One region of the Sulfitobacter sp. 1A15258 genome, then DNA from elsewhere that is predicted to be linked to it. Evidence: riboswitches for the same ligand, from Rfam matches in the RefSeq annotation. Region 1 holds a riboswitch; the other holds the start of a gene.
The links. Region 1 has a riboswitch for thiamine pyrophosphate ahead of thiD (bifunctional hydroxymethylpyrimidine kinase/phosphomethylpyrimidine kinase). Riboswitches for the same ligand answer to the same signal wherever they lie in the genome.
Positions count from the first base shown of each region.

Region 1 (14,440 bases):
AGGCGGCGGTTGTTTTTTGCTTGGGTCAGCCCATCCTGCGGCGTGGCGAAATGATCAATGCCGATTGCCTCCATGCCCGAAGCGGCGAAGCGTGCCGCGGCCTTCTCGGCGAAGTGATAGCGTGCGACTGCGTCTGGCAGTGTCGCCTCGCGGATGAGTTTCTGCCGTTTCGCGACCCATGGCACATGCGCATAGCCGAAAAGCGCCACGCGATCCGGGGCAAGAGACAGGGTCTTGTCGATCGTATCCTCCAGCCGCGACATGGTCTGATGAGGCAGGCCGTAAACCAAGTCGGTATTGAGAGAGGTGACCCCCTCGGCGCGCAACTGGTCGACACAGCGGCGCGTGACCTCGAAGGACTGGAGGCGCCCGATGGCCTGCTGCACCTCAGGGTCGAAATCCTGAATGCCGATAGAGGCCCGTGTGAGGCCCGCGGCGCGCAGGGCAGCGATTTTGGTGGGGTCGATCTGGGTGGGGTCGATCTCGACGGAGAACTCGAAATCCTCGGTCGGGGTGAGGAGCTGATGAAGGGCGCGGTTCAGGCGGTCGATGAGGGTAGGCGGTAGGATGGTCGGTGTCCCCCCACCCCAATGCATCCGCCCCATCCGCATGCCCGCAGGCATCGCGGCGCGCAGAAGCTCAAGCTCGGCCTCAAGAGCTTCGATATAGCGCTCGACAGGGCTGAGCGTCTTGGTGCCCTGCGTGTGGCAGGCGCAGAAATAGCACAGCCGCTCGCAAAAGGGGATGTGGACATAGACCGAGACCGGCGCGCCGGGGTCCAACGCGCCAAGCGCTGAGCGCTGAAACGCGGCGCCCACCGCGGGGGTGAAGGCCGCCGCGGTGGGATAGGAGGTGTAGCGCGGCACGCGCGCGTCGAAGAGGCCGAGAGCCTCTAGCATCTGTATCTGTTCCATGGCACCGGTTTAGGTGGCCGCCGTTCTGCGGTCTTTGCGCTGGATCAATTCGGACGCAAAAATTGCGCATTGCCGTCGGTTGGGTGATCGTCGGCGGCTTGGGCTTTGCCACAGTTTTCACGCTCTTTCTGACACCGATCCTCTACCGCGGGATCGCCGTCTTGGGTGCCGCCCCCCGCCGGGGCAGCGCATCGGCTGAGAGCGGACGCGGAGGGGGCGGTATAGGCCGTCGCGGGATTGACTCACGCCGCGCCAGCGGTTTCCCGGAACTGCACGGAGTGCAACAGGATGACGAGGGCAGCAGCGCGCTATTCCCGCGGCGCGCGCCACAGGCTGGAATAGCAAAGGTGCCGGCAACCTATGCAAGCAGCGCATTTCTCCTGCCCTGTTCGATCTCTACTCCGGGCGGGTCGGCTTCCCATCTTGGACTTGAGATTGGAGACATCATGCACACCGCCGTTCCAGAACCTCTTTCCGTTCCCCTCCCGCTTCTAAAGCAGACTCTATGCGAACATTACCAAAGACTTAGCCCCGCCTCGCGAGAGCTGAGATTCATGGGCCAGCTGAACGATGATGCCTTGCTGCGCGTGGTTCGGGGCTCCAACCCCGACCTGACGCTCGGCGTCGAATGCGATGATGCTTTGCGTGCGATACTGGAGCTTCATTGCATCGACAGCACCCATGCGGAGATCGGGCTTTCGGTTGAAGACGCCTATCAAGGGCGCGGCTATGGCCGGAGGCTCTTCCATCGCGGTCTGGCCGAAGCGCGCGCGCGAAATATTGAGACCGTGGATGTGAACTTCTTACGCAGCAATATCGCAATCAAAAAGCTCTGCATCGAAGAAGGGGGAGAGATACGTTGCCGTGGGGGCGAATGTGTCGCGCAGCTGTCGTTGAACTGACCGGAAAATTTGAGAGGGACATGTGGAATCTGCCTCTGGCTATCAGGTGAATGGCCCCCACTTAGGTTGCGGCGGCCAATTTTCACGTCTTTGCTTTTAGGTGATGGTGAACCCGCGCCCGACGGGGTCGGTTTCATCGAGTAACCATTTCACATAGCCGATAACTTTGGCAGTGCCCGGATATCCTTGGACGCTGGAGCGCGGATTGCCATGCCGTGCCGCATAAGGGCATCACGCTATCCATGGGGTTCCAAAGCACCTAAAACCGCCGTGCCGTCCAGCGGGCGAGCGCTTCGACCGCGGACCAGAGCAGCAGCGACAGCGCTGCGAGCACGATCAGGGCCGCGAACATGAGCGCGGTTTGGCCGCGGCCATTGGCCATCAGCATCAGATGCCCCAGCCCGCGGGAGGAGCCGACCCATTCGCCGATCAGCACCGCGAGGGGGCCGTAGACCACCGCCAGACGCAGGCCCGAGATCAGCCCCGGCACGGCATGGGGCAGGCGCAGCAGCAGTGTTTCGCGCCAGCGGTTGGCGCCCGAAAGATGCGCCAGATCGCGCAGGCCCGGGGGCAGCGCCATCAGCCGATCGAAGAGGGCCGAGGCGATGGGAAAATAGGTGACCAGCGCGATGGTCACGATCTTGGAGGGCATCCCGTAGCCGAGCCAAAGGGTGATGACCGGGGCGAGGGCGAAGACAGGCACGGCCTGAGCCACCACCAGCATCGGGCGCAGCAGCCAGCGCGCGCGGCGCGAGAGGGTCAGCAACAGCGCGGTCTCAATGCCGAGGAAAATGCCCAAACCTAAGCCCAGTGCAAGATTGCCCGCCGACCATAGCGCGTTTTGCCAGAGCAGCGCGGCATTCCCGCCCAGCGCTTGCAAGACAAGCCAAGGCCCCGGCAGGATGAAACGCGGCACGCCGCTGAGGGTGACAACAAGCTGCCAAATCGCGACGGCGAGGGCGAAGCAGACCATGCCACGCCATAATTTATGCAACGTAGATACCATCAGGCGACCTGCGCGGGTGAGGCCAGCCCCATGCGGCGCAGCAGATCGGCTTGAGCGGCGAGAGTCTCGGGGGCGTCGATCCGGCGCGGTGGCGGCGTTTTGGGCAGGGGGCAGGGGGCGGCCCCATGGCGGCTCACGATCCAAGCGTGATTGGCGAGCCTTAGGGCCTCAGCCGGGTCATGGGTGATCAGCACGACGGTTCGCCCGCAAAGCAGCCGCGCCGCTAGATCCTGCATTTTAAGGCGGGTCACCACATCAAGGGCCGAGAACGGTTCGTCCAGCAAGACCACGGGGCGGTCTTCGTAAAGCGTGCGGGCAAGGGTGACGCGCTGGCGCTGGCCAGCGGAAAGCTGGGCAGGTTTGCGGCGCAGCTCCGCGCGAAGCCCGACCTCGGCCAAAAGTGCTGCGGCGCGGTCAGGGTCCGCCCGTTCTCCGCGCAGCCGGGCGGGGATGGTGACATTCTCAACCGCATTCGCCCAAGGCAGCAGTTGATCGTCCTGCGCCATCATCGCAACACGGGGGGCGATGGGACGGTCGTCATCGGCGGCAATACGGCCCTCCAACCGGGCGGCGGTGGGCAGACCCGCAAGCAGCCGCAGCAGCGAGGTTTTCCCCACACCCGAGGGGCCGAGCAAGACGTTCCATTGCCCGGCCTTGAGGGTAAGATCAAAATGGTCGATCAAAGGGCCCGCAGCGCCGTGAAGCGCGCCCGATAGATGCACCGCAGGGGCGGTCATGCTGCCGCGGGCGACAGCGCCATGCCCCAAAAGCCAACCTCAAGCGCCGTGGCCGTGTTGAAACGCTCTTGCAAGGTCTTGGCCCGGGGCAGGGTTTGCCAATCCGCACCCAGACGCCGCTCTAGCCCCCCGTCGATCAGCGCTCCGACATCGCGGCACAGTGCTTGATACTCCTCGCCGCCATAGACCGCGCACCAATCGGCATAGGGGCCGTCATTGCCCCGCAGGGTCAACCCAATCTCAGCATAGCCCAGTACGCAGGGGGCGAGGGCGGCCATCAGGTCAAGGAAATCCCCTGAATAGCCCGCTTCCAGAACATAGCGTGTATAGGCGAGGTTGCCGGGAGCCTCTGCCGTGGACTCGAGCGTGGTGCGGTCGATGCCATGGCCTGCGCAGGTCTCTACATGGAGGGGCATCTCCACATGCACGAGCGCATGGACCGTGGCACTCGCGGCGGCCATTTCATCCAGCGTTTCCGCCTTGGCCGCAGCAAGAGCCCAAGCGCGGGCGAAGTGGGTCAGGAAAACATAGTCCTGCCGCAGGTAATGCAAATAGCTGGTCTGCGGCAGGCTGCCGTTGCCCAGCTGTTCGACAAAGTCATGGCGGGTATAGGCCCGCCATGTCTCTCCGGCACCATCGCGCCAAGCGGCGAAGGCCTTGCCGTAATCGGGTGCCGTCATGGTTTCGCCTGCGCTGTGACGTCGACCACCAGATCGGCGGCGGGGATCACGGTTTCCACCACGCCGCTTTCCTTCATGAAGGTCTCGAACCGGTCATAGCGCCCGTGGTCCACGGCCGCGGGGCGGGTGGCGAAACGCGGCCATGTGTCTTCCCATGCGCGGGTGTTCAGCTCGTTGCGCAGCTCGGCGTCGGAGGCAAAGAAGACCTCTCCGCTGGCCGCCGGATCATTCACGATATCGGCTGCGGCCCGTTCGGTGGCACGCAGGAAGCGGGCGATCATGTCGCGGTCCATCTCTTCGGCATGGGCGACGTAGATCAGCTCATCATAAGCGGGCACGCCCTCGGCTTCGGGGTAAAAGCAACGGCCCTCATGGCCTTCGATCTGCATCTGGTTCAGCTCGAAATTGCGGAACGCGCCGATCACCCCGTCGACTTGGCCCGACATCAGCGCGGGCGAGATCGACCAACCGATGTTGATCTGCTCCACCTCCGCAGGGGCTACGCCATTGTGGCTCAGCATCGCGTCCAGCAGCATCTCTTGCACGCCCGCCACGGCGAAACCTACTTTCCGACCCTTGAGGTCCGCCATCTCCTGCACCGGCCCATCGGCGCGCACGACAAGGCAGGTAAGCGGTGTCTCAACCAGCGTGCCCACGCGGCGCAGGTCCAACCCCTCGCGCTGGGCGAGATGTAGTTCCGGCTGATAGGACACCGCCAGATCGACACGGCCCGCCGCCACCATGCGCGGAGGTTCATTCGGGTCGGCGGGGGAGACGAGTTCGACTTCCAGCCCCGCATCGGTGAAATAGCCCTTTTCCTGCGCCAGAATGATCGGCCCGTGATCGGGGTTCACGAACCAGTCGAGCATGACGGTCATCTTGTCTTGGGCCACGGCGGGGGCGGCGATCAGCGTAAGGGCAAGGGGTGCGAGTATGTTTTTCACGGAATGGCTCCAATAGATTGTTTGTTCGGGGAAAAGGTCAGGCATCGGGCAGTGCGATCAGGGCGATCTCGCCCGGCCAGCGTGCGCGGAGGGTGTTGGCCGCGTGATGCGCGCGCAGGCCGGTGCAGCAGGCAAGCACGATGCGGGGTGCATCGGCTGGCAACGGCAAGTCCGGCAGCGCCTCGGGCGGGACATGGCGCGCTTGGGCTGAGAAAGGCGCGGGCGCCTCGGCGCGCAGGTCGATAACCATATCGCGCGGGGTGATCTGGCTTTCGGCGATGAAACCCGCGGCGCGCGCAGGCTCGGGCGCGCTGTCAAAACGAAAGCCCGACATGCGCCATTGCGCGGCGTCCCAGATCAAGAGTTGCCCCAGCGGGGAGGGCGTGAGACCCAGCAGCACCGAGAGCGCCATCTGCGCCTGCGCCGCGCCGATCATCCCCACCACGGGCCCCAAAACACCCGCCGTGTCACATGTCGCTGCGGTCTGCGGCAGGTCAGGGAAAACAGCGCGGAGCGAGGGAGCACCCCCGCAGAAACCACCGACATAGCCCGACAGCCCAAGGGCCGAGGCTGAAATCAGCGGTTTGCCCTGCGCGCGGGCTTCGTCCGACAGGGTCAGGCTGGCGGCGAAAGTGTCTGCGCAGTCGAGCGCGATATCGCAGCCCGCGAGCAGAGCGGGCGCATTGGCGGGGGTGAGCCATTCGGCTTGAGGCACAATCGTCACCTCGGGGTTCAGCGCCGCCATCGCCTCGGCGGCGGCACGGACCTTGGGCCTGCCGATATCACCCATCCGGTAGAGCGGTTGGCGGTGCAGATTGCTCAAGGCCACCTGATCGCCGTCGACCAATGTGATCCGCCCGACACCGGCCCCGACGAGATATTGCAGCACAGGCACCGCCAGCGCTCCGGCCCCGACGACCAGCACATGCGCCGCCGTGAGCCGCGCTTGCCCCTCGGCACCGACCTGCGGCAGAACGGTCTGGCGGGCGTAGCGGCTCATGCCGTCACCTCAAGCCATTCGCGCATCCGTGCCTCGGGGTCTGCGTTCAATGTGATGTCCGTGACCGCCGCCACCGTATCGGCCCCGGCGGCAAAGGCCCCCGGCGCGCGGGCGACAGACATGCCGCCAATGGCGCAAAGCGGGATATCCCCGATCCGCGCCTTCCATTCCGTCAGCCGGTTGAGGCCCTGTTCGGTCCATTTCATCTTTTTCAGAATGGTCGGATAGACGGGGCCGAGGGCGATGTAATCGGGGGCGAGGGCCAGCGCGCGGTCAAGCTCGGCATGGTCATGGGTCGACAGGCCCAGCTTCAGCCCGGCGGCGCGGATCGCGGGGATGTCGGCACTGTCCAAATCCTCTTGCCCCAGATGCAGCCAATCGGCCCCCAGTTCAATCGCCAGTTGCCAGTGGTCATTCACGACCAGCAGCGCGCCGTGCTGGCGGCAGAGGTTGAGCGCGGTGGTGATCTCGGCGCGCAGCACCTCTTCGGGCGCGTCCTTGATGCGCAGTTGCACCAGCTTCACGCCCAAGGGCACGGCCCGGGCGACCCATGCGGCACTATCGAAGACGGGGTAGAAACGCGGCAAGCTCATAGCCAAGCCTTTCCGATGACGGGGGTGGAGGGTACGGCCATGTCGCGCTGGCCCATGGGGCCGGAAGCGGCGGCAAGCGCGCCCGCGCGGCAGGCCAGCGCAAAGGCTTCGGCCATGGCGGCGGGGTCTTCTGCCTCGGCCACAGCGGTGTTCAAGAGCACCGCGTCGAACCCCATCTCCAACGCCTGCGCCGCATGGCTGGGCAGGCCGAGGCCCGCGTCGATCACCATGGCCACATCGGGAAAGGCCGCCCGCAGACTGCGCAGCCCATGCAGGTTGTTCAGCCCCAGCCCCGAGCCAATCGGCGCGCCCCAAGGCATCAGCACCCGGCAGCCGGCATCGATCAGCCGCGCGGCTAGCACTTGGTCCTCGGTGGTATAGGGAAAGACCTCGAAGCCATCGGCACAAAGCGCCTCGGCGGCCTCGACCAGCCCGAAGGGGTCAGGCTGCAAGGTGTCGGCATGGCCGATCACCTCCAGCTTGATCCAATTGGTCCCGAAATACTCCCGCGCCATCTGCGCCGTGGTGATCGCCTCCCGCGCGGAATGGCAACCGGCAGTATTGGGCAGCAGATGCACGCCCAGCCCGCGCACCATGTCCCAAAACGCCTGTCCCGCGCCTTGCTCGCGGCGCAGCGAAACCGTGGCGACCGGCGCGGCGCTTTGGCGAAAGGCGGCCTCCATCACCGCGGGCGAGGGGTAGCGCGCGGTGCCTAGCATCAGCGGCAGGGGCAGGGTGGTGCCGTAGAAATCGCGCATCGCTCAGCCCCCCTGCATGGCGCTGAGCACTTCGAGCCGGTCGCCGTCGCTCAGCATGGTCTCGCCCCGCGCGCCTGCGGGGACGAAGCTGCCGTTGAGCGCCGTGGCGACTTTCGCCGCGCCCCAGCCGAGCTCTGCCAATGCCGCGTCAAGCTGGGAGGCCGCGACCTCACGCGCCTCGCCGTTCACTTCAATCTTCACGGAATAAATCCCCCGTTGTCGCTGTTGCTAGAAATTCTGCCGCCTGTTCCGCCAGAGCAGGTGCCATGAGAAAGCCGTGCCGGAACAATCCGTTCAGATGCAGCACCGCCCCGCGCTGCACGATGCCGGGCAGGTTGTCGGCAAAGGCCGGGCGCAGGTCGGCGCCCATCTCGATGATCTCGCCCTCGGCAAAGCGCGGGTCGAGCGCATAGGCGGCTGAGAGCAGTTCCAGCGCCGAGCGGGCGGTCATGCCGCTGCGGCTGGCGCTTTCGATCTGGGTCGCGCCCAGCATGTAGATGCCTTGCCCGCGCGGCACGACGTAAAGCGGGTGGCGCGGGTGCAGCAGGCGGATCGGGCGGGTGAGGGTGACATCAGGGGCGCGCAGCAGGATCATCTCGCCGCGCACGGCACGCAAACCGGGCAGAGCGTCGCGGGCCACCATGCCGCGGCAGTCGATCACCGGGCCTGTGACCTCCGAAGGGGTGAGGGCCGTGGTCTCAACCGTCACGCCCTCGGCGGCCAGCGCATGGGTCAGGTCTTGCAGCGCTTGGCGCGGGTTCAGATGCGCTTCCTCGGCAAAGAACAACCCGCGGCGATGGCGCCCGGCGAGGTCCGGCTCACAGGCCGCGATGGCTTCGGCGTCGCAGTCGCTGTGGCCTTCGGTGCGGGCGGCGAAACGCTGCAATTCCGCGCGGTCCCGCTCGGGGGCGAGGACCAGCGTGCCCCGATGGGTGACTTCCGTGATCTCCCCCCATAGCGCCGCGGCACGCCGCCCATGGGTCACCACCGCAGGCTCGCTCAGCGCCCCTTCGCAGAAGGGCGCGAGCATGCCGCCCGCCCACCACGAACAGCCGTGCGGCCCGGGCGGGCCTTTGCGGTCGACGAGCCGGGGCCGCAGCCCCTGCGCTAGACAGGCCCGCGCGGCCCAGAGCCCTGCCACGCCCGCGCCGATGATGGTGACATCACTCATGGGGCCAAACGCCGTGAAAATGATGGACCGGCCCGTGGCCATGGCCGATGTTGAGGGCGTCCGCCGCGGCAATGGCGCGTTGCAGATAGCTATGGGCAGCTTCCACCGCCCCCGGCAGAGGCAGGCCCCGCGCCAGACCGGCGGCAATGGCGGCAGAGAGCGTGCAGCCGGTGCCATGGGTGTTCGCCGTCTGCTGGCGGGGCGCGGAAAGGCGCAGGGTGTCGGCCTCGGAAATCAGCAGATCGACGCAGGTCTCGCCCTTGCCATGGCCGCCCTTCATCAGCACCGCGCGGGGGCCGAGCGACAGCAGCGCGCGGCCCTGCGCCAGCATGGTGGCCTCGTCGGTGGCTTCTTCTGTGTCCAGCAGCCGCGCGGCCTCGGGCAGGTTCGGCGTCAGCACATGGGCGCGGGGCAGCATCCGGTCGCGCAGGGTTTTGACCGCTTCGGCAGAGAGCAGCGCATCGCCGGATTTCGCCACCATCACCGGGTCGAGCACAACGGGCGCGGCGCAGTCTGCCAGCCCCTCGGCCACGGCGGAGATCGTGGCCGGGTCGCCCAACATGCCAATCTTGACCGCGCCGATGGCCAGATCGTCAAAGACCGCCGCCATCTGCGCGCGGATCATCGCAGGCGCGATCATGGCGACTGCGGTGACGGCGCGGGTGTTCTGCGCGGTCACGGCGGTGAGCACGCTGGCCCCATAGACGCCAAGCGCGCTAAAGGTCTTGAGATCGGCTTGAATCCCCGCCCCGCCGCCGCTGTCGGAGCCCGCAATCGTCAGTGCTTGAAACGCCATTCGGCCCCCCATTTGTTAGATGGGCCGAGGGCATGGAGATACGGGGTAAACGACCGCCCAGATGGGGCTGATGCTTGCTTCCGTTCCCTACGCCGGTACGACCCGGATCAGGTTCGATGGGTCGGTTTTCACCTCTCAGCCTTGCGGCACCCCAACGGATTTCCGGCAGGCTAGCGAGGGGCGTTCATAGGGTCAACAGGGGATCGGTTATTTATTGGTTTGCTTTTTATATCATGTAGTTACGGTGTGTACCTCATGCATTGCATGAGGATTCGTTAATGAAAATCCCGCGATTTGGGGATCACCTTGGCATCGCGCGGGTGGCCGTGCATGGCCACCTGACCGGGCAGCGGATGGGTCGGGTGATCGCCCCGCGTGGTGATGCCGGGCATCGGTGCCTCCGACAGCGCCGCCAGCCGGTCAGAGCGGTTCTCAAGCCGCTCGGCCACCACGTGGATCACCCGCCCGTCGGTCTGCACGCGCCCCTCCACGACCAGAAGCCGCGACGACATGATCGTGGGGCGGTAGAGCTTGAACATGTTTGGCCAGATCACGAGGTTGGCGACGCCGCATTCATCTTCCAGCGTGATGAAACAGACGCCCTTGGCGCTGCCGGGTTTTTGCCGCACCAGCACCAGCCCGGCGAGCTTCACCCGCCGCCCGTGGCCCATGCGCGAGAGGTCCCGCGCAGAGGAAAACCCCTGTGCGGCGAGGCTGGCGCGGTAGAAGGACATCGGATGCGCCTTCAGCGACAGGCGCAGCGTCTGATAATCGGCCACCACCTGCTCGGCCTTCGGCATCGCTGGCAAATGCACCTCCGGTTCGGGGCCGCGGGCCGAGGCCTCGGCATGGTCGAAGATCGGCAAGGCCGGCGCGTCGCGCAGCCCCTGCGCCTGCCAGAGCGCTTGGCGCCGGTCGATCCCCATGCTGCGCATCGTGTCGGCGGCGGCCAACTGCCGGATCGCCTTGGCGTCCAGCCCCGCGCGGGTCTTGAGGTCTTCGACATCCACGTAAGGCGTCTCGCGCCGGTCCATGATTCGCGCGCCCGCTTTCTCCTGCAGTCCGTCCACCATGCGCAGCCCCAGCCGCAAAGCAAAACCGTCGCCGCAAGGCTCCAGCGTGCAGTTCCAGTCCGAGAGGTTCACGTCCACGGGGCGCACTTCGACATCATGCTCGCGCGCATCGCGCACGATCTGGGCGGGCGCGTAGAACCCCATCGGTTGCGAGTTCAGCAGGGCGCAGGCAAAGGCCGCCGGGTAGTGGCATTTCATCCATGAGGAGACATAGACCAGCTTGGCGAAACTCGCGGCATGGCTTTCGGGAAAGCCATATTCACCAAAGCCCTTGATCTGGTCGAAGCAGCGCTGCGCAAAGACCGGGTCGTAGCCGCGCTTGGTCATGCGGCCCACCATCTTGTCCTGCAGCTTCTCGATCGTCCCGCGCGAGCGGAAGGTGGCCATGGCCTTGCGCAGCTCGTTGGCCTCGGCGGGGGAGAACCGCGCCGCGTCGATGGAGATTTTCATCGCCTGTTCCTGAAAGATCGGCACGCCCAGGGTCCGGCTGAGGATGCTAAAGAGTTCATCCTGCGGATAGGCCGGGCCGGGGGCGGGGTAGACGACGCTTTCCAGCCCCTGACGGCGGCGCAGGTAGGGGTGCACCATGTCGCCTTGAATGGGGCCGGGGCGGACGATGGCGACCTCGATCACCAGATCGTAGAAGACGCGCGGCCGCAGTTTCGGCAGCATCGCCATCTGCGCGCGGCTTTCGACTTGAAAGACTCCAAGGCTGTCGCCCCGGCAGAGCATGTCGTAGGTGGGCCGACCGGTGGCGTCGTCCTCGTGATCCTCGACCGGCACCGTGGCCAGTTCCAGCGGGCGGTCGTAATGCGCCTCGATCAGGTCGAAGCATTTGGCGATGCAGGTCAGCATGCCAAGGGCGAGGATATCGACCTTGAAGATCTGCAACGCGTCGATGTCGTCCTTGTCCCATTCGATGAAACTGCGCTCGGGCATGGCACCATTGCCGATGGGCACGATCTCGGTCAGGGGGCGTTCGGTCAGGATGAAACCGCCGACGTGCTGGCTCAGGTGCCGTGGCATGCCGATCATCTGGGAGGCGAGTTTCAGCACCATACGCAGGTAGGGGTCTGAAAGGTCCAGGCCTGCTTCGCGGGCGCGGGCGTCGTCCATCTCGCCCTCGAAACTGCCCCAGACGGTGCCGGCGAGTTTCGAGGTCACGTCTTCCGAAAGCCCCATCGCCTTGCCGACCTCGCGAATGGCCGAGCGCGGGCGGTAGTGGATCACCGTGGCGCAGAGCCCGGCGCGGTGGCGGCCGTATTTGCCGTACATGTATTGGATGACTTCCTCGCGGCGCTCATGCTCGAAATCCACGTCAATGTCGGGCGGTTCGTCGCGTTCCTCAGAGAGGAAACGCTCAAACAGCAGGTTGTGTACGGCGGGGTCGACCGAGGTGATGCCGAGGCAGAAGCAGACAGCGGAATTGGCCGCCGAGCCGCGCCCTTGGCAGAGGATCGGCGGCTGCGCTTCCTCGCGGGCGAAGCGGACGATGTCGTAGATGGTCAAGAAATAGCGGGCGATTTCCTTGGTTTCGATCAGGGCGAATTCCTTCTCGATGGTCTTTTTCACCGCCTCTGGCACGCCGTCGGGGTAGCGCCGCGCGGCACCCTCCCATGTGAGGCGCGCCAGTTCCTCCATCGGGCTGCTCCCCTCGGGGACGATCTCATGCGGGTATTCATAGGCCAGATCGGTGAGACGGAACGCGATGCGGTCCGCCAGCCGCCGCGTCTCGGCGATGGCATGGGGCCAGTCGGCGAAGAGGCGCATCATCGCCTCAGGCGATTTCAGATGCCGCTCGGCATTCGCGGCCAGAAGGTAGCCCGCCTTGGGCACGATCACGCCTTCGCGGATCGCCACCATCACGTCTTGCAAGGGCCGCCGGTGGCGCGCGTGGTAGAGCACGTCGTTGGTCGCCATGATCCTAAGGCCATGGGCGCGGGCCAGCGCATCCAGCCGGTTGATCCGGGCGCGATCATCGCCCCGGTAAAGGTGACTCGCCCCCAGATGCCGCATCTCCGGCAGCGCCTTGACCAAGCGCGGCAGGCCGGCGGCAAAGACGTCGAGGTTCTCGGGCGGCATGACGATCAGGTGCAGCCCTTCGGCCTGTTGCGCCAGCATCTCAAGCGTCAGATGGGTCTCGCCCTTTTGCTGCCATTCGCCGTCCACCGATTGCATCTTGCCCGCCGACAGCAGCGTCGAGAGCCGCGCATAGGCGGCACGGTCCTGCGGGTAGGCCAGCAGTTCGGTGCCGCAGAGCAGCACCAGCCGCGCGCCGATCAGGGGGCGAATATGGGCCTTCTCGGCCTCCACATGCAGCCGCACCACGCCCGCGAGGGTGTTGTGGTCCGCGATGCCGAGACTGTCGTAGCCGTGGTGATGCGCCGTTTCGACCAGATCGACGGCGTCCGAGGCGGCGCGGAGGAAGGAAAAGCAACTCGCCAGCCCGAACTCCACGTAGTCCGCACGGGGTGGCGGGCTGAAGCCGTCTTCGCCCAACGTGCGGCGCTTATGTCCCTCTTGCTCGGGCATCAGGCGAAGAGCCCGTGCAGGAACCAGCGCGGTTCGGCCCCGCGACCGTCGTGGATCACGCCCTCGCGGTAGAGCCAGAAGCGCTGGCCGCCCGCGACCTCCACTTTATAGTAATCGCGCAGCCGGGTGCCGGGGCGGTCGCGCCACCATTCGGGGGCGATGCGTTCGGGCCCGGCGTGGCGGGTGGTCTTGTAGGTGACGCGGCGCCAGTTGAACTGCGAGGGCGGGCCTTCGGGCACGGCGTAGATCACGCGCACCTCCTCGGGCGGGGTCAGCAGGCGCAGCGGGCGTTCGCGCAGCAGCGCGGGGGCGGCTGTGGGGGTGGCTTGAAGTGCCTCGACGCGTTCTTCGACCGCCTCGGGCTTGTGGGTCTCGCGCCACTGCGGCCAGCTCACCTTTTCGGGCCCCAGCTTGGCGACCAGACGGTCCAAAAGCCCGGCCACATCCGCCGAGGGGTCGCGTTTGCCGTCGAGGTGGTCCTGCATCAGCGGCAGCGGCTCGCTCGCCAGCGCCTCCAGCGTCATGAGGTCAAAGCCAAAGCCGCTGTCGATGTTCTCGAGCTTGCCGTCGAAGAGCCGGCGCAGATGGGCGGCGTCCCGGCTGGCGCGGGCGGTGGCGGTGTCGAGGCCGCGCCAGTCGCCGTCGATGCGGTAGACGGTCAGCCGCAGCCGCCGCGCGCCCAGTTCCGCCCGGGCCAGTTGCGCGCAGAGGTCTTCGACCAGCGCGGGCAGATGCGGGGCGGGGTCGAGCACCGGTTCGGGCAGGCGGCTGCGGGCCATGAAGTGACGGTGGTCGGGCGGGGCTTTGAGCGGATCGGCGGCCTTGCCGAGCGCTTTGTCGAGCAGGATCAGCGGGTTGTGCGTAGGTTTCAGGCTGGCAAAGCGGCGCATCAGTGCGGCGCGGGGCAGATCGCTCAGCGCGCCGATGGTCTTGAGGCCAAGCCGGTCCAGCAGCCGCGTGGTCTGCGCATCCAGCCGCAGGGCGGCGACGGGCAGGGGGGCGAGGGCGGCGCTCACATCCTCGGCGGTGCAGATATGCGCGCCCGAGCCGAAACGCGCCAGCGCCTGCGCGGCACCGGGGGTGGGGGCCATGGCGCAGCGCGCGGTCAGCCCCTGCAGGGCAAAACGGCTGCGGATGTCGCGCAGCATCGCCGCCTCGCCGCCGAAAAGATGCGTGCAGCCGGTCACATCGAGCAGCAGCCCGTGATCGACGTCCCGCGCGGTCCAGGGGCACCAGCGCCGCGCCCAATGCACCAGCCGCTTGATCAGGGCGATATCGCCGTCCAGATCGGCAGGCTCGACATGCAGATCGGGGTGGATCGCCTGCACGTCGAC
Region 1 is NZ_JBIFFK010000001.1:687,733-702,172, reverse strand. Features, by position in the region: gene hemN (oxygen-independent coproporphyrinogen III oxidase) at 1-914, opposite strand, end outside; gene ACGYK9_RS03505 (GNAT family N-acetyltransferase) at 1,469-1,816, shown strand; gene ACGYK9_RS03500 (ABC transporter permease) at 2,076-2,822, opposite strand; gene ACGYK9_RS03495 (ABC transporter ATP-binding protein) at 2,822-3,505, opposite strand; gene ACGYK9_RS03490 (TenA family protein) at 3,556-4,239, opposite strand; gene ACGYK9_RS03485 (ABC transporter substrate-binding protein) at 4,236-5,183, opposite strand; gene ACGYK9_RS03480 (ThiF family adenylyltransferase) at 5,221-6,183, opposite strand; gene ACGYK9_RS03475 (thiamine phosphate synthase) at 6,180-6,776, opposite strand; gene ACGYK9_RS03470 (thiazole synthase) at 6,773-7,534, opposite strand; gene thiS (sulfur carrier protein ThiS) at 7,538-7,735, opposite strand; gene ACGYK9_RS03460 (FAD-dependent oxidoreductase) at 7,725-8,705, opposite strand; gene thiD (bifunctional hydroxymethylpyrimidine kinase/phosphomethylpyrimidine kinase) at 8,698-9,501, opposite strand; TPP riboswitch at 9,569-9,665, opposite strand; gene ACGYK9_RS03450 (error-prone DNA polymerase) at 9,777-13,106, opposite strand; gene ACGYK9_RS03445 (Y-family DNA polymerase) at 13,106-14,440, opposite strand, start outside.

Region 2 (14,440 bases), on a different contig from region 1:
ATAGGTGCGCACCAGTCGGCTGGCGATCTTGGTGCAATAGACCGGCGTTGCGGTGGCGCCAAAGGTATTAAGCATCGCGGCAATGTCGAAGCGGCCATAGTGGAACAGCTTCAGCACATGAGGATTCTCCAGCAGCGCGCAGAGGTTCGGTGCCTCGGTCTGGCCCTTGGCGACCTGCACCAGATGCGCGTGACCATCGCCGCCCGAAAGCTGCACGACACAGAGCCGGTCGCGATGCGGATGCAGCCCCATCGTTTCGCAATCAATCGCGACCATCGGCCCAAGGTCGAGGTCATCCGGCAGGTCGTTCTGATAGAGGAAATTTGTCATGAGCACGTCTATATCGTGCTTGTCCGGCATGGGAAAGCAGGGCTTTGCGCCGCGTCAGGCGGTGGCCAGATCCTGCAGTGCGGGGCGCGGGTAGCGGCGCAGCAGGCGGTCGACCAGCAGATGGCAGCGGTACCCGGGCCATTCGGGGCGGATCAGCCCGCCGGGAAGAGTGGGATGCTTTAGCACCAATCGCCGCCAATTGTGCACGATCAGGCAGCGCAAGACCGCGACGTCCAAGGGGGTGAGTTGCTCTGGCGCGGGAAGCTCGGCATCCAAGGCCGTGAGCGCGGCCAAGAGTGCGTCATAGTCGCCCTCAAGCTCGGCGGGTTCCACTGCGCGGCGCAGCCACTCGGGCGGTGGCGTGCCGGGCAGGGTAAGGCATCCCGTGGGGGCTGCGCTCTCGGCGCGCCCGACATAGGCGCGGGGCAGGGCGGCGATGAACCCCGCCTCTCGCAAGGCGCTGTCGGTCTCGCGCCCGTTTTCCTCGGTCACGACCATCTGCCAAGGTTCCGACAGGTCTGGGGGCGCGGCGTAGATGCGCGGACTGGCGGCTGCGCTTTCCGCGCGGCCTTGGGCGGTCAGGCTGTGCTGGCTGATGCGCCCCACCTTGTGCGACTGTAGCCAGCCGTCATTGCGCAGCCGATGCAGCGCCACGCGGCTTGCCTCGGGCCGCACGTCGAGCGCGGCCATGATCTGCGACAGCACCGGCCCGTCGATCGCGTCGCCCTGTCCCTGTGCCAGATCGCCGAAGAGGCTGACCATCAGCGACCAGACCCGCTGACCGCCAAGGCCAGCGAGTGCCGCGACGACCGAGGGGGCGTGGTCAGACGGCATTCATCGTCAGCAGGTCGTATTCGGCGACCGCCTCCTCGCGCTGGTTGGTGAGGGTCACATGCCAGCGCACCTCGCCGTATTCCTCGTTGCGCGGCGTCTTGTGCTTGACCGAGAGCCGCACCTTGATGCTGTCCCCGGCCGAGACAGGCTCAAGAAAGCGCAGGTTGTCGAGGCCGGTGTTGGCCAGCACCGGACCGGGGTCGGGCTGCACGAAAAGCCCTGCGGCAAAGCTGAGCAGGAGGTAGCCATGCGCCACGCGCCCCGGGAAGAAGGGGTTCGCCTTGGCGGCCGCGTCATCCATGTGGGCATAGAAGGTATCGCCGGTGAAATGGGCGAAGGTCTCGATATCCTCGAGCGTGACCTCGCGGGTGGGCGAATGGAAGGTCTCGCCCAGATCGAGCTCGGTAAAGCGGCGGGTGAAGGGATGTGCGCGGTCGGTGATCTCCTCGGCCCCTGGCACCCATTGCTTGCCGATGGCGGTGAGGATGTCGGGGCTGCCCTGCACGGCGGTGCGCTGCATGTAATGCATCACGCCGCGCACGCCGCCCAACTCCTCGCCGCCGCCTGCGCGGCCCGGGCCGCCATGCACCATATGCGGCAGCGGAGAGCCGTGGCCGGTGGCCTCAGCCATAGATTTACGATTGTTAAAGTAGAGCCGCCCGTGGAAGGCCGCGGAGCCCATCGTCAACTCGCGCGCGACTTCGCCGTCGTTGGTGATGATCGACGCCACCAGAGAGCCTTGGCCGCGGTTGAGAAGCTGTGTGGCGTGTGCGAGATCGCGGTAGGGCATGAGGGTGGAGACGGGGCCGAAAGCCTCGGTGTCATGCACCCGCTCGGCGGCATCGGGATCGGCGCAGTGGAACAGCATCGGCGGCAGGAAGGCGCCCTTGTCGCGGTCCGCGCCCTTCACGGTGAAGTTGTCGGGGTCGCCGAAAACGCGCTCGGCTTCGGCGCTCAGCAGCACGACCTTCTCCAACACGTCGCGTTTCTGACTGCCCGAGACCAGTGCGCCCATGCGCGTGTCCTCGGCCCGCGGATCGCCGATGGTGGTCTTGGAAAGGCGCTCGGACAGGGCCGAGATCACCGCGTCGACCTGCGCCTGCGGCACCATAATGCGGCGAATGGCGGTGCATTTCTGCCCCGCCTTGGCGGTCATCTCGCGCTGCACTTCCTTGACGAAGAGGTCGAACTCCGGCGTGCCCGGCGCCGCATCGGGGCCGAGCACGGAGGCGTTGAGGCTGTCCTGCTCGGAGGTGAAGCGCACGGAGTTTTCCATGAGCTTCGGATTGCCGCGCAGCTTCAGCGCGGTGTCGGCGGAGCCGGTGAAGGCCACGGCATCCTGACAGCCGAGCAGGTCGAGCATATCGCCCAAGCCGCCGCTCACGAATTGCAAAGCACCCTTCGGCAGCAGTCCACTGTCCAGCATCAGCCGCACGCAATGCTCGGTGACATAGCAGGTGGCGGTGGCCGGTTTCACGATCGCTGGCACGCCGGCGAGCAGCGTCGGCGCAAGTTTCTCCAACATCCCCCAGACCGGGAAGTTGAAGGCGTTGATATGCACTGCGACGCCCTGCAGCGGGGTGCAGATATGCCGCCCCATGAACTGCCCCTCGCGGCCCAGTTGCTCGGGCGCGCCGTCGAGGTAGACATGGGCGTCCGGCATCTCGCGCCGGCCCTTGGAAGCGAAGACCAGCATGGTGCCGATGCCGCCGTCGACGTCGATCTTGTGGTCCGAGAGCGTGGCTCCGGTGTCGTAGCTGAGGTCATAAAGCGCCTGTTTGTGCTCCATCAGGTGCAGCGCCAGCGCCTTCAGCATGCGCGCGCGGTCGTGGAAGGTCATGGCGCGCAGGGCGGGGCCGCCGTGTTCGCGGGCGAAGCCCAGCATGGCGCCCGCGTCCAGCGCGTCGTTCCCGGCCTGCGCGATCACCTCGCCGGTAATGGCGCTGGCGATGTTGCGGGCGCCGGCCCCGGGGGCCAGCCATTCGCCGGCGGCGTAACTGTGAATATCGCGCATGTCGGCTCCTTCAGTGGGTGTCGTAGTCGATGGTGAGTTTGTCGCTCAGCGGGTAGGACTGGCAGGTCAGCACGTAGCCGCGTTCGACTTCGTAATCCTCCAGCGCGTGGTTCGAGATCATCTCGACCTCGCCTTCCAGCACCTTGCCCATGCAGGTCGAACAGACCCCGGCCTTGCAGGAGAACGGCGCCTCCTGCCCGTTTTCCAGCGCCGCTTCGAGGACCGACTGGCCCTTCTGCATGGTGAAGCTGCGCCGCGCGCCGTCGATGATGACGGTGATCTCGGTGCCCTTCTGGCCTTCGCTGCGCTTGGCCATTTCCTGCTTCGCCAAACGGCCCTGCTGGCTTTCGCTGAAGAGTTCGAACTTGATCTGTTCCTCGCCCAGACCGTTGGTCTTCAGCGCCTCGGCGATGGCCAGCATCATCGGCTCCGGCCCGCAGATGAAGGCAGTGTCGATGGTGTCGATCTGAATCCAGTGCTTGAACAGCGCGTTGCATTTGTCCTGGTCGACGCGGCCCTCGAAAAGCTCCATGTCCTGACCGGATTCGAGGATATGGATCACCGTCAGGCGGCCCATGTAGCGGTTCTTAAGGTCTTCGAGTTCCTCGCGGAACATGATCGTGTTCACCGCGCGGTTGGCATAGACCAGCGTGAAGGTGGACTTCGGCTCGCGTTTCAGCACCGTCTTCAGGATCGACAGCACCGGGGTGATGCCCGAGCCGCCCGCGAAGCCGAGGTAGTTCTTGGCGACCTCCGGTTCGATCCGGGTGAAGAACTTGCCCTGCGGCGGCATGGCGTGCAGCACGTCGCCGACCTTGAGCTCGGTATTGGCATAGGTCGAGAAGGCCCCGCCATCGACGCGCTTGATCCCGACCTTCAACTCGCCATCGTCCAGCCCTGCACAGATCGAGTAGTTGCGGCGCAGCTCGGTGCCGTCGAAATCCTGTTTGAAGGTCAGGTACTGGCCTTGTGTGAAGGCGAAGGCGTCGGGGTCTTCCGGCTTCAGCGTCAGCACCACGGCATCGCGGATGGTGTGGTGGATGTCGGTGACGGTGAGGGGGTGGAACTGGCTCATCGGGGCCTCAGATACATTTGAAATAGTCAAAGGGTTCACGGCAGTCCAAGCACCGCCATTGCGCCTTGCAGGGGGTCGAGCCGAACTGGCTGATCCGCTGCACCGCTTTCGATTGGCAGTGCGGGCAGTGCTGCGGCCCGCCGGCGGGGCGCGGCGGCGCGATGCCGTAGGCTTCGAGCTTGGCGCGGCCGGTGTCACTCATCCAGTCGGTGGTCCAAGGCGGGGAGAGCTGGCGTTTCAGCTCCAGCTTCTCGATCCCGTGGCCGTGCAGCGCCGTCTCGATGTCGAGGTTGATGATGCTGGTAGCCGGGCAGCCCGAATAGGTCGGTGTGATGGTGACGACCAGCGTGTCGCCGTGCCATGCCACATCGCGGATGATGCCCAGATCGGTGAGGGAGATCGCCGGGATCTCGGGGTCCGGGATCCCGGAGAGCCACGCCCAGACCGTCTCGACCGACGGCCTTTCGCCGCGGGCGGGGCCGCGCGAGGGGGACCCGCGCACCACCCCCGGCACCGGCGCGGGGGCGGGCCGGCTGTGGGGGGCGGGTTTCACCATGTGGCGTCCGGGTAGGCGCGTTGCAGCCACTGCATCTGGGTCAGCATATGGCCCAGATGCTCGCTGTGCCGCGCGCCGGTCTTCCCGCCCCTATGGGCAAAGTCATCCTCGGGCTTGGTGAGTGTCGCCGCCGCCAAGGTGTCGCCGACCAGTTGGTCATAGCTTTTGCGCATGCTCGCCGGATCGGGGGCGATACCGGCTTCGGCCATGGCGGCGTCGACATCATCGCCAATGAACATTTCGCCCACATAGGGCCAAAGCAGGTCGAGCGCCGCCTGCATCCGGCGGTGGCTTTCCTCGGTCCCGTCACCAAGGCCGATCACCGTGTCGGAGGACCGCTCCAAATGATATGTCACCTCTTTCGCCGATTTTTCGGCGATGGCGGCGATTTCTTTATCGGTGGAGTCGATCAGCGCGGTGAGCTGCGCCAAATGCCATGCGTCGAACAGGAACTGCCGCATCATGGTCTGGCCGAAATCGCCGTTGGGCTGTTCCACCAGCAGAACATTGCGGAAGTCCCAGACATCGCGGTGAAAGGCGAGCTTGTCGGCGTCGCGGCCTGCGCCCTCGACCTCGCCCGCCAGACCCAGCCACAACTGGGTCTGCCCGATCAGGTCGAGCGCCACGTTGGCCAGCGCGATGTCCTCTTCCAGCACCGGCGCCACGCCGCACCATTCCGAGACGCGGTGGCCAAGCACCAGCGCGTTGTCGCCCATCCGGCAGAGGAATTCGAACTTGGGATCGGTGCCGCTCACATCGCCCCCACTTCGTCGGGAATGTCGTAGAAGGTGGGGTGACGATAGACCTTGTCGTTGGCTGGCTCGTAAAGCGCGCCTTTCTCCTCGGGGGACGAAGCGGCGATGGCGCTGGCCTCGACCGCCCAGATGCTCACACCTTCGTTGCGGCGGGTATAGACGTCGCGGGCGTTCTTGATCGCCATTTCCGCATCCGCCGCGTGTAGGCTGCCGACATGGCGGTGGCTCAGCCCGTGCTGGCCGCGGATGAAGATTTCCCATAGGGGCCATTCGGTGGGCCGCGCTTCGCCGTGGGGGGCGGCTTCGGTGCCTTTGTATTCGCTGGATTCAGGGCTGCTCATGTCGCTTACTCCGCTGCCATTTGTCTGCTGCGCTTTTTCTCGGCGTGGGCCAAAAGCCCCTCGCGCACCCAGCGGCCTTCGTCCCAAGCCTTGTTGCGCGCCGCCAGCCGTTCGGTGTTGCAGGGGCCATTGCCCTTGAGCACCTGAAAGAACTCTTCCCAATCCGGCTCGGCAAAGTCGTAATGGCCGGTCTCTTCGTTGAACTTCAGTGTCTCGTCGGGAATCGTCAGGCCAAGGTACTCGGCCTGCGGCACCGTCTCGTCGACGAACTTCTGACGCAGCTCGTCATTGGTGTTCATCTTGATCTTCCACGCCATCGACTGCGCGGAATGGACCGAGTCCTTGTCCGAGGGGCCGAACATCATCAGCGCCGGGAACCAGAAGCGGTTAAGCGCGTCCTGCGCCATCTTGCGCTGGGCGGGCGTGCCATTGGCCATCTTCATCATGATGTCGAAGCCCTGGCGCTGGTGGAAGCTCTCTTCCTTGCAGATGCGGACCATGGCGCGGGCGTAGGGCCCATAGGAGGTGCGCTGCAGCGGCACCTGATTCATGATCGCGGCACCATCGACGAGCCAGCCCACGGCGCCCATGTCGGCCCATGTCAGCGTGGGATAGTTGAAGATCGAGGAGTACTTCATCTTGCCCGACAGAAGGTCACGGGTCATCTGGTCACGGGTGACGCCGAGCGTTTCCGCCGCGCAATAGAGGTAGAGGCCATGGCCCGCCTCATCCTGCACCTTGGCCAAAAGGATCGCCTTACGCTCGAGTGTTGGCGCGCGGGTGATCCAGTTGCCTTCCGGCAACTGGCCCACGATCTCGGAATGCGCATGCTGTCCGATCTGGCGGATCAGGTTCTTGCGATAGCCGTCGGGCATCCAGTCCTTGGGCTCGATCTTGCCGCCCGCGTCGATGCGTTCCTGAAAGGCGCGCTCGTCGGGGTCCATCTCGTCGAGGGATTTGATGCCCTTGCCGGTGGATTTGATCATCTGTGCATACATCGGTCCGTTCCTTTCGAGGAAAGAAGTGTCAGCCTGCGTTTTCGAGGATCAGGGCAACGCCCTGACCCACGCCCACACACATGGTACATAGCGCGTATTTGCCGCCCGTCCGCTTTAGCTGCAGCGCCGCCGTCATCACCAGACGCGCGCCGGACATGCCCAGAGGGTGGCCGATGGCGATGGCACCGCCGTTGGCATTTACATGGGGCGCATCGTCCAGCACGCCAAGCGCGCGCAGGGTGGCGAGGCCTTGGCTCGCGAAGGCTTCGTTAAGCTCGATCACGTCCATCTGCTCAATCGTGAGGCCCGCGCGGTCCAGCACCTTGCGCACCGCCGGGATCGGGCCGATGCCCATGACGCGCGGCTCGACGCCCGCCGCGGACATGGCCACAACGCGGGCGATGGGGGCAAGGCCGTGGTCCTTCACGCCGGCCTCGGAGGCGAGCAGCATCGCCGCGGCACCGTCGTTCACGCCCGAGGCATTGCCGGCGGTCACGGTCAGGTCGGCGCCGTTGATGCCGCGCAGCTTGCCCAGTTTCTCCAGCGTGGTGCCAGGGCGGGGGTGTTCGTCGCTGTCGACGACCACGTCATCACCCTTGCGCTGCGGAATGGTGACCGGGGCGATTTCCTCGGCGAAGAGGCCTTTCTCGGCCGCGGCGGCATAGCGTTCTTGGCTGCGTGCGGCGAAGGCGTCTTGGTCTTCACGCGACACGTCATAATCGGCGGCGACGTTGTCGGCGGTCTCGGGCATGGAATCCACGCCGAACTGGGCCTTCATCTTGGGGTTCACGAAGCGCCAGCCGATGGTGGTGTCATAGACGGCGTTGCTGCGCGAAAAGGCGGTTTCGGCCTTGGGCATTACGAATGGCGCGCGCGACATGCTCTCAATCCCGCCCGCGATGGCAAGGTCCATGTCGCCCGCGCGGATCGCCCGGGCGGCAGCACCCACGGCGTCCATCCCGCTCGCGCAGAGACGGTTGATCGTCGCACCCGGCACGTCGACCGGCAGGCCAGCCAATAGCGACGCCATGCGCGCCACGTTGCGGTTGTCTTCGCCCGCCTGATTGGCGCAGCCCATGACCACGTCATCGACGCGCGCCCAATCGACGGAAGGGTTCCGCTCCATCAGCGCCTTCAACGGCACGGCGGCCAGATCATCGGCGCGAACCGAAGAGAGGGCGCCGCCGTAACGGCCAATGGGGGTGCGCTGCGCGTCGCAGATGAATGCCTGCATGGGGGTCTCCTGTTGTTGCACCGCAATCTACACATCGGGGCGATTCGGTTCAATCAAAATGTTACGGAATGAAAATAGGGTACGGATTTTGGTAACACGTCATCGCGCTGTCACCAAAGCTTTGCCAAAGAGTCACGCCGCTGTCGGCCATCTGTCACGCATCGGGGGTTCTGTGCCGCCATCGCCACCCTCAGAGGAAGCTCACGATGACCAAACTGATCCGCCCGACCCGTCGCGCTGTGCTGGCGGGCTCCACCGCCTTTGCCGCAAGCCTTGCCATGCCCAGCCTCAGCCGTGCGGCCTCGCGCCCGGTGTTTACCCATGGGGTGCAATCGGGCGATGTCGACACGCAGTCCGGTATGATCTGGACCCGCACCGACCGCCCGGCGCGGGTGCAGGTCGAAATCTCCACCACCGAAAGCTTTGCCAACGCACGCCAGCTTGCGCCGATGAACGCGCTGCCGAACCACGATCTGGCGGTGAAACGTCTGGTCGAAGGGCTGCCCTCGGATCAGGATATCTTTTACCGCTTCACCGCCGCCGATCTGAGCGACATCAACGCCACCTCCGAGCCGATCATCGGCCAGTTCCGCACCGCGCCCACCGCGCGCCGCGACGTGCGCTTTGCTTGGTCCGGTGACACCGCCGGTCAGGGCTGGGGCATCGACGATGAGGGCATGCGCACCTATGCGACCATGGCCAAACACCGCCCCGACTTCTTCCTGCATTCCGGTGACACCATCTATGCCGATGGCCCGCTTGAGGATGAGGTGCAGCTTGACGATGGCACGATGTGGAAGAACACCACCATCATCGACGAGAAGCGCAAGGTGGCTGAGACGCTGGACGAATACCGCGGTCAGTGGAAATACAACCTGATGGACGACCATGTGCGTGAGATGAACGCTCATGTGCCGACCTTCATGCAGTGGGACGACCATGAAGTCGTGAACAACTGGTCCTCCTCGCGCAGCCTGATGGAAGACGACCGCTATAGCGAGAAGTCGATCCATGTCCTCGCCGCTCGTGCTTCGCAGGCCTTCCATGAGATGACCCCGCTGCGCATCACTCCTGCCGAGCCGGGCCGGGTCTATCGCAAGATCAACTACGGTCCGATGCTGGATGTCTTCTTCCTCGACCTGCGCAGCTACCGGGGGCCGAACAGCGAGAACATGCAGACCGAGATGTCGCAGGCCACCGATATCCTCGGGGCCGAGCAGATGGCATGGCTCAAGCGGGAGCTGACCAATTCGGCGGCCACATGGAAGGTCATCGCCTGCGACATGCCCATCGGTCTGGTCGTCGGCGGCGGGGCCGAGGCGGTTGCCAATGGTGACAATGGTGCCGCCAAGGGGCGCGAGCAAGAGATCGCGGGGCTGCTGCGTTTCATCAAAACCGCGCAGGTCGACAACGTGGTCTGGTTCACGGCGGATGTGCATTACACCGCCGCGCATTACTACAACCCCGACAAAGCGCAGTTTCAGGACTTTGACCCGTTCTGGGAGTTTGTCTCGGGCCCGCTGCACGCCGGCACCTTTGGCCCGAACGAATTGGACGGCACCTTTGGCCCTGAGTTGAAATACGTCAAAGCCCCCGAAGAAGGTCAGGTGAACCTGCCGCCCTCCGCCGGTCTGCAATTCTTTGGGTTGGTCGATATCGACGCCAAGACCCAGCAGATGAAAGTGCGCCTGATGGACCGCGCCGATACCGAGCTCTACTCGGTGACGCTCGACCCCAAGGGGGCGGCGATCTAAGCGCCCTCTGCATGGCACAGTGAGAGGATCGCCCGGAACCGGGCGATCCTTTTCGTTTCAGTAGTCGACGCCGCGCTGGGCTTTGATGCCCGCTTTGAACGGGTGTTTGACCTCGGACATCTCGGTCACCAGATCGGCATAGTCGCAAAGCTCGGGCCGGGCGTCGCGGCCTGTCAGCACCACGGCTGTGCGCTTGTCGCGGGCGTCGAGCCCGGCGATCACATCTTCGATCTTGAGGTATTCATAGCGGATGGCGATGTTGATCTCATCCATCACCACAAGGTCATACTCTCCGCTCGCCATCATTTCGCGCGCCTTGCCGAATGCGGCCTCGGCGGCGGCGATGTCGCGGTTGCGGTCTTGGGTGTCCCAAGTGAAGCCTTCGCCCATCGTGTGCCATGTCACCTCGTCCAGCCGTTCAAAGAACAGCCGCTCGCCGGTTTTCCATTTGCCCTTGATGAACTGCACCACACCGACGCGCTGTTTCCAGCCAAGCGCGCGCACCACCACGCCGAAAGCGGAAGAGGATTTGCCCTTGCCCGGGCCGGTATGGACCAGCACCAGACCCTTGTCCGGATCTTGCAACTCGGCCACCTTGGCGCGCTGTTCGGCCTGACGCTGCTGCATCTTTTCCTTGTGATCTTTCGGATCCGCGTCGCTCATCGGTCATCTCCTCTATCCGGTTTCGGGGCACCATAGGCAGAGGTAGGGCCGGGCGAAAGCCCGCAATGAATTACGCCTTGGGATCGGTGACAGACCGCGCTTTGCCGCGCTCCATCCCCAATTGCCGCTCGCGCCAGATCACCAGCGCACCCGCGCTGATCACCAGCGCCGCGCCCGCCAGCATCATCATCGTGGGCAGTTCGGCAAAGAAGACATAGCCCAGCAAAATGGCGAAAAGCATCGAGGTATAGTCATAGGGCGCCAGCATCGAGGCCGAGCCGAAGCGATAGGCCGAGGTAATCAGGATTTGCGCCACCCCGCCGATCAACCCGGCGAGGACCAGCAGGCCAAAGGTTTGCAGATCGGGGATGACCCAGCCGAAGGGCAGGGTGCAGAGCGCCAGCAAGGAGGCGGTGCAAGAGAAGTAGAAGACGATCGCGGCGGTGTCTTCGTTCTGCACCAATTGACGAATGTGGATCTGCACGAGGCTGCGCACCATCGTCGCCATCAGGATCAGCAACGCGCCGATGGTGGCTGTCTGCTCCATCGTTCCGATGCTGGTGAAGCGCGGCCAGAGGATGATCATCACCCCCACCAACCCAATCGCCACAGCACTCACGCGGATCAGCCGGATTTTCTCGCCCAGCAACACGGCAGCGAGGATGACGGTGAAAATCGGTGTGGCAAAGCCGATGGCCGTGACCTCGGGCAGGGGCAGCAGGCCGAGGCCGGTAAAGGTCAGCCCCATCGCCGTGGTGCCGAAGAGCCCGCGCCAGACATGGCCCATCGGGTTTTGCGTCTTTAGCCCGCTTTTCAGTTTGCCGCGCTGCGCGAGCCAGATCAGGATCACCGGAATGGCAAAGAAGGACCGGAAGAAGACCGACTCCCCGGCGGGGACCTCGTCGGCCAGCGATTTGATGATCGCGGACATGCAGGTGAAAAGCAGGATCGCCGTGATTTTCAGTCCGACACCAAGGGCGGGGCGGGCGGAGAAATCATCGACTTTCATGCTTTGATCCTCACGCCTCGGGGCCAATTATGCCGCGGTTCTGGCCAATCTGTCCGCGATGCAGCAGCAGGTGATCCAGCAGCACGCAGGCCATCATCGCCTCGCCCACCGGCACCGCGCGGATGCCGACGCAAGGATCGTGGCGGCCCTTGGTGATGATCTCGGTCTCTTCACCCTGTTTGGTGATGGTGCGCCGCGTGGTCAGGATGCTGGAGGTTGGCTTCACCGCGAAACGCAGCACCACATCCTGCCCGGTGCTGATCCCGCCCAAGATGCCGCCGGCGTGGTTCGAGGAATATTCCGGCCCATCGGGCCCCATGGTGATCTCATCGGCGTTCAATTCGCCCGTCAGCATCGCCGCCGACATGCCCTCGCCGATCTCCACGCCTTTGACGGCATTGATGCTCATCATCGCGGCGGCCAGATCGGTGTCGAGCTTGCCATAGACCGGCGCGCCGAGGCCCGCCGGCACGCCGCGCGCCGTCACCTCGATGATCGCGCCGACGCTGCTGCCCGATTTGCGCAGCCCGTCGAGGTAGTCGGCCCAGTCCGCCGCTGCCTTGGCATCCGGCACCCAAAAGGGGTTTTGGTCGATCTGGTCCCAGTCAAAGGCATCGCGGTCGATCTTATGCGGCCCCATCTGCACCATGTAGCCGGTGATCTGAAGCTCCGGCACCAGCGCCTTGATCGCCTCACGCGCCAGACCGCCCGCCGCCACCCGCGCAGCGGTCTCCCGGGCCGAGGAACGGCCACCCCCGCGATAGTCGCGGATGCCGTATTTTTGGAAATAGGTGATGTCGGCGTGGCCGGGGCGGAACTTGTCCTTGATGTCGCCGTAGTCTTTCGAGCGTTGATCGGTGTTCTCGATCATCAACTGCACCGGCGTGCCGGTGGTGACGCCCTCAAAGGTGCCCGACAGAATCCGCACTTCATCCGCTTCGCGCCGCTGCGTGGTGTATTTGTTCTGGCCCGGTTTGCGCTTGTCGAGCCACTGTTGAATCATGCCCTCGTCAATCGGCACGCCGGGGGGGCAGCCGTCGATGGTCGCCCCAAGGGCGGGCCCGTGGCTCTCGCCCCATGTGGTGACCCGGTAAAGATGGCCAAAGCTGTTGATCGACATGGGCGGACCTCCTGTTGTCAAACCCTTAGCCGGGGCAGCGCCTTGCCTCAAGGGGATTTGCCTTGCCAATTGTGCAGGTCCGATCTACCCCTGACGCTACCTCGGGGGGCCTTTGGGCTGAGATGTGCATGTTGTGCGGACCCGTTGAACCTGAACCGGTTAACACCGGCGGAGGGAAGGTCAGGACAGACATCCACCTTTTACCTTTCGCCGCAAAAGGAGGATGCGATGAAGTATCTTACACTTGCTGCGGGCGTCATGGGCGCATCGGCCGCATGGGCCGAGACGCCTGAACTGACGGTCTATACCTACGACAGTTTCGTCACCGAATGGGGGCCGGGCCCCGCCATCGAAGAGGGGTTCGAGGCGCAGTGCGGCTGCGATCTGAAATTCGTCGGTATGGGCGATGGTGCGGCACTTCTGGCGCGGCTCAAGCTTGAGGGCGCACGGTCGGACGCGGATATTGTGCTGGGGCTGGACACCAGCCTCGTCGCCGCCGCGAAAGAGACCGATCTGTTCGCGCCGAGCGGTTTGCAGGCCGACTATGACCTGCCGATCACTTGGGAAGACGAAGTTTTCGTGCCCTATGACTGGGGCTACTTCGCCTTTGTCCACGGCACCGATCTGGACGCGCCCGGTAATTTCAAAACGCTGGCCGAGAGCGATCTGAAAATCGTGATCCAAGACCCGCGCTCTTCGACGCCCGGTTTGGGGCTGCTGATGTGGGTCAAAGCGGCCTATGGCGATAAGGCGCCCGAGGTTTGGACGGGACTGGCCGATAACGTCGTGACCGTGACAAAGGGTTGGTCCGAAGCCTATGGCCTCTTCCTTGAAGGCGAGGCCGACATGGTGCTGAGCTACACCACCTCTCCGGCCTATCACCTGATCGCGGAGGAGGACGACAGCAAGACCGCAGCGCTGTTCGACGAGGGCCATTACATGCAGATCGAAGTGGCGGGGAAGCTTGCCGGGTCGGATCAGCCGGAACTGGCGGATCGGTTCTTGCAATACCTCGTATCCGATGCCGCGCAATCGGTGCTGCCGACGACCAACTGGATGTATCCCGCCGTGACGCCCGAAAGCGGTCTGCCCGCAGGGTTCGAAGGCATGATCCAGCCCGGCAAGGCGCTGTTGGTGCCGAACGGCGAGGTCCCCGCGCTGCGTGAGGAGGCTTTGGACGAATGGCTGACCGCGCTGTCGCGTTAAGCGGCAAAACGGGGCTTTTCGCCGCCGCGCTGGTCGCGGGGCTGATCCTTGCCGCTTTGGTCGCCGTCTTCGCGGCGGCCGATGTGGGCGCGGGGCTCGGCCCGGCGGATTGGGCGGCGGCGCGGTTTACCGCGACACAGGCGGTTTGGTCGGCGGTGCTTTCGGTGCTGCTGGCCGTGCCGGTGGCGCGGGCGCTGGCGCGGCGCCGGTTTTGGGGGCGCGGCGCGCTGATCACGCTGCTGGGCGCGCCCTTCATTCTGCCGGTGATCGTGGCGGTGCTGGGGCTGCTGACGGTCTTTGGCCGCTCGGGCGTGCTCAACCAATTTGGCGCGGCTCTTGGCCTGCCGCCGGTGTCGATCTACGGGCTGCATGGTGTGGTACTGGCGCATGTCTTCTTTAACCTGCCGCTGGCGACGCGGCTTTTGCTGCAAGGTTGGCAGAGCATCCCTTCTGAGCGGTTTCGGCTCGCGGGGCAGCTTCAGATGACGCCGCGGGCGCTGTTTCTGGCGCTGGAATGGCCGATGCTGCGGCAGGTGCTGCCCGGCGTGGCG
Region 2 is NZ_JBIFFK010000003.1:184,301-198,740, forward strand. Features, by position in the region: gene ACGYK9_RS08200 (ribonuclease D) at 1-330, opposite strand, end outside; gene ACGYK9_RS08205 (PaaX family transcriptional regulator C-terminal domain-containing protein) at 385-1,164, opposite strand; gene paaZ (phenylacetic acid degradation bifunctional protein PaaZ) at 1,154-3,178, opposite strand; gene ACGYK9_RS08215 (2Fe-2S iron-sulfur cluster-binding protein) at 3,189-4,253, opposite strand; gene paaD (1,2-phenylacetyl-CoA epoxidase subunit PaaD) at 4,261-4,809, opposite strand; gene paaC (1,2-phenylacetyl-CoA epoxidase subunit PaaC) at 4,803-5,525, opposite strand; gene paaB (1,2-phenylacetyl-CoA epoxidase subunit PaaB) at 5,561-5,905, opposite strand; gene paaA (1,2-phenylacetyl-CoA epoxidase subunit PaaA) at 5,911-6,903, opposite strand; gene pcaF (3-oxoadipyl-CoA thiolase) at 6,932-8,137, opposite strand; gene ACGYK9_RS08245 (alkaline phosphatase) at 8,344-9,891, shown strand; gene cobO (cob(I)yrinic acid a,c-diamide adenosyltransferase) at 9,949-10,554, opposite strand; gene ACGYK9_RS08255 (DMT family transporter) at 10,625-11,563, opposite strand; gene aroC (chorismate synthase) at 11,574-12,683, opposite strand; TPP riboswitch at 12,776-12,877, shown strand; gene thiB (thiamine ABC transporter substrate binding subunit) at 12,912-13,889, shown strand; gene ACGYK9_RS08270 (thiamine/thiamine pyrophosphate ABC transporter permease ThiP) at 13,865-14,440, shown strand, end outside.
Region 2: linked by a shared signal. The riboswitch ahead of thiB (thiamine ABC transporter substrate binding subunit) and the one ahead of thiD (bifunctional hydroxymethylpyrimidine kinase/phosphomethylpyrimidine kinase) in region 1 are both predicted to bind thiamine pyrophosphate.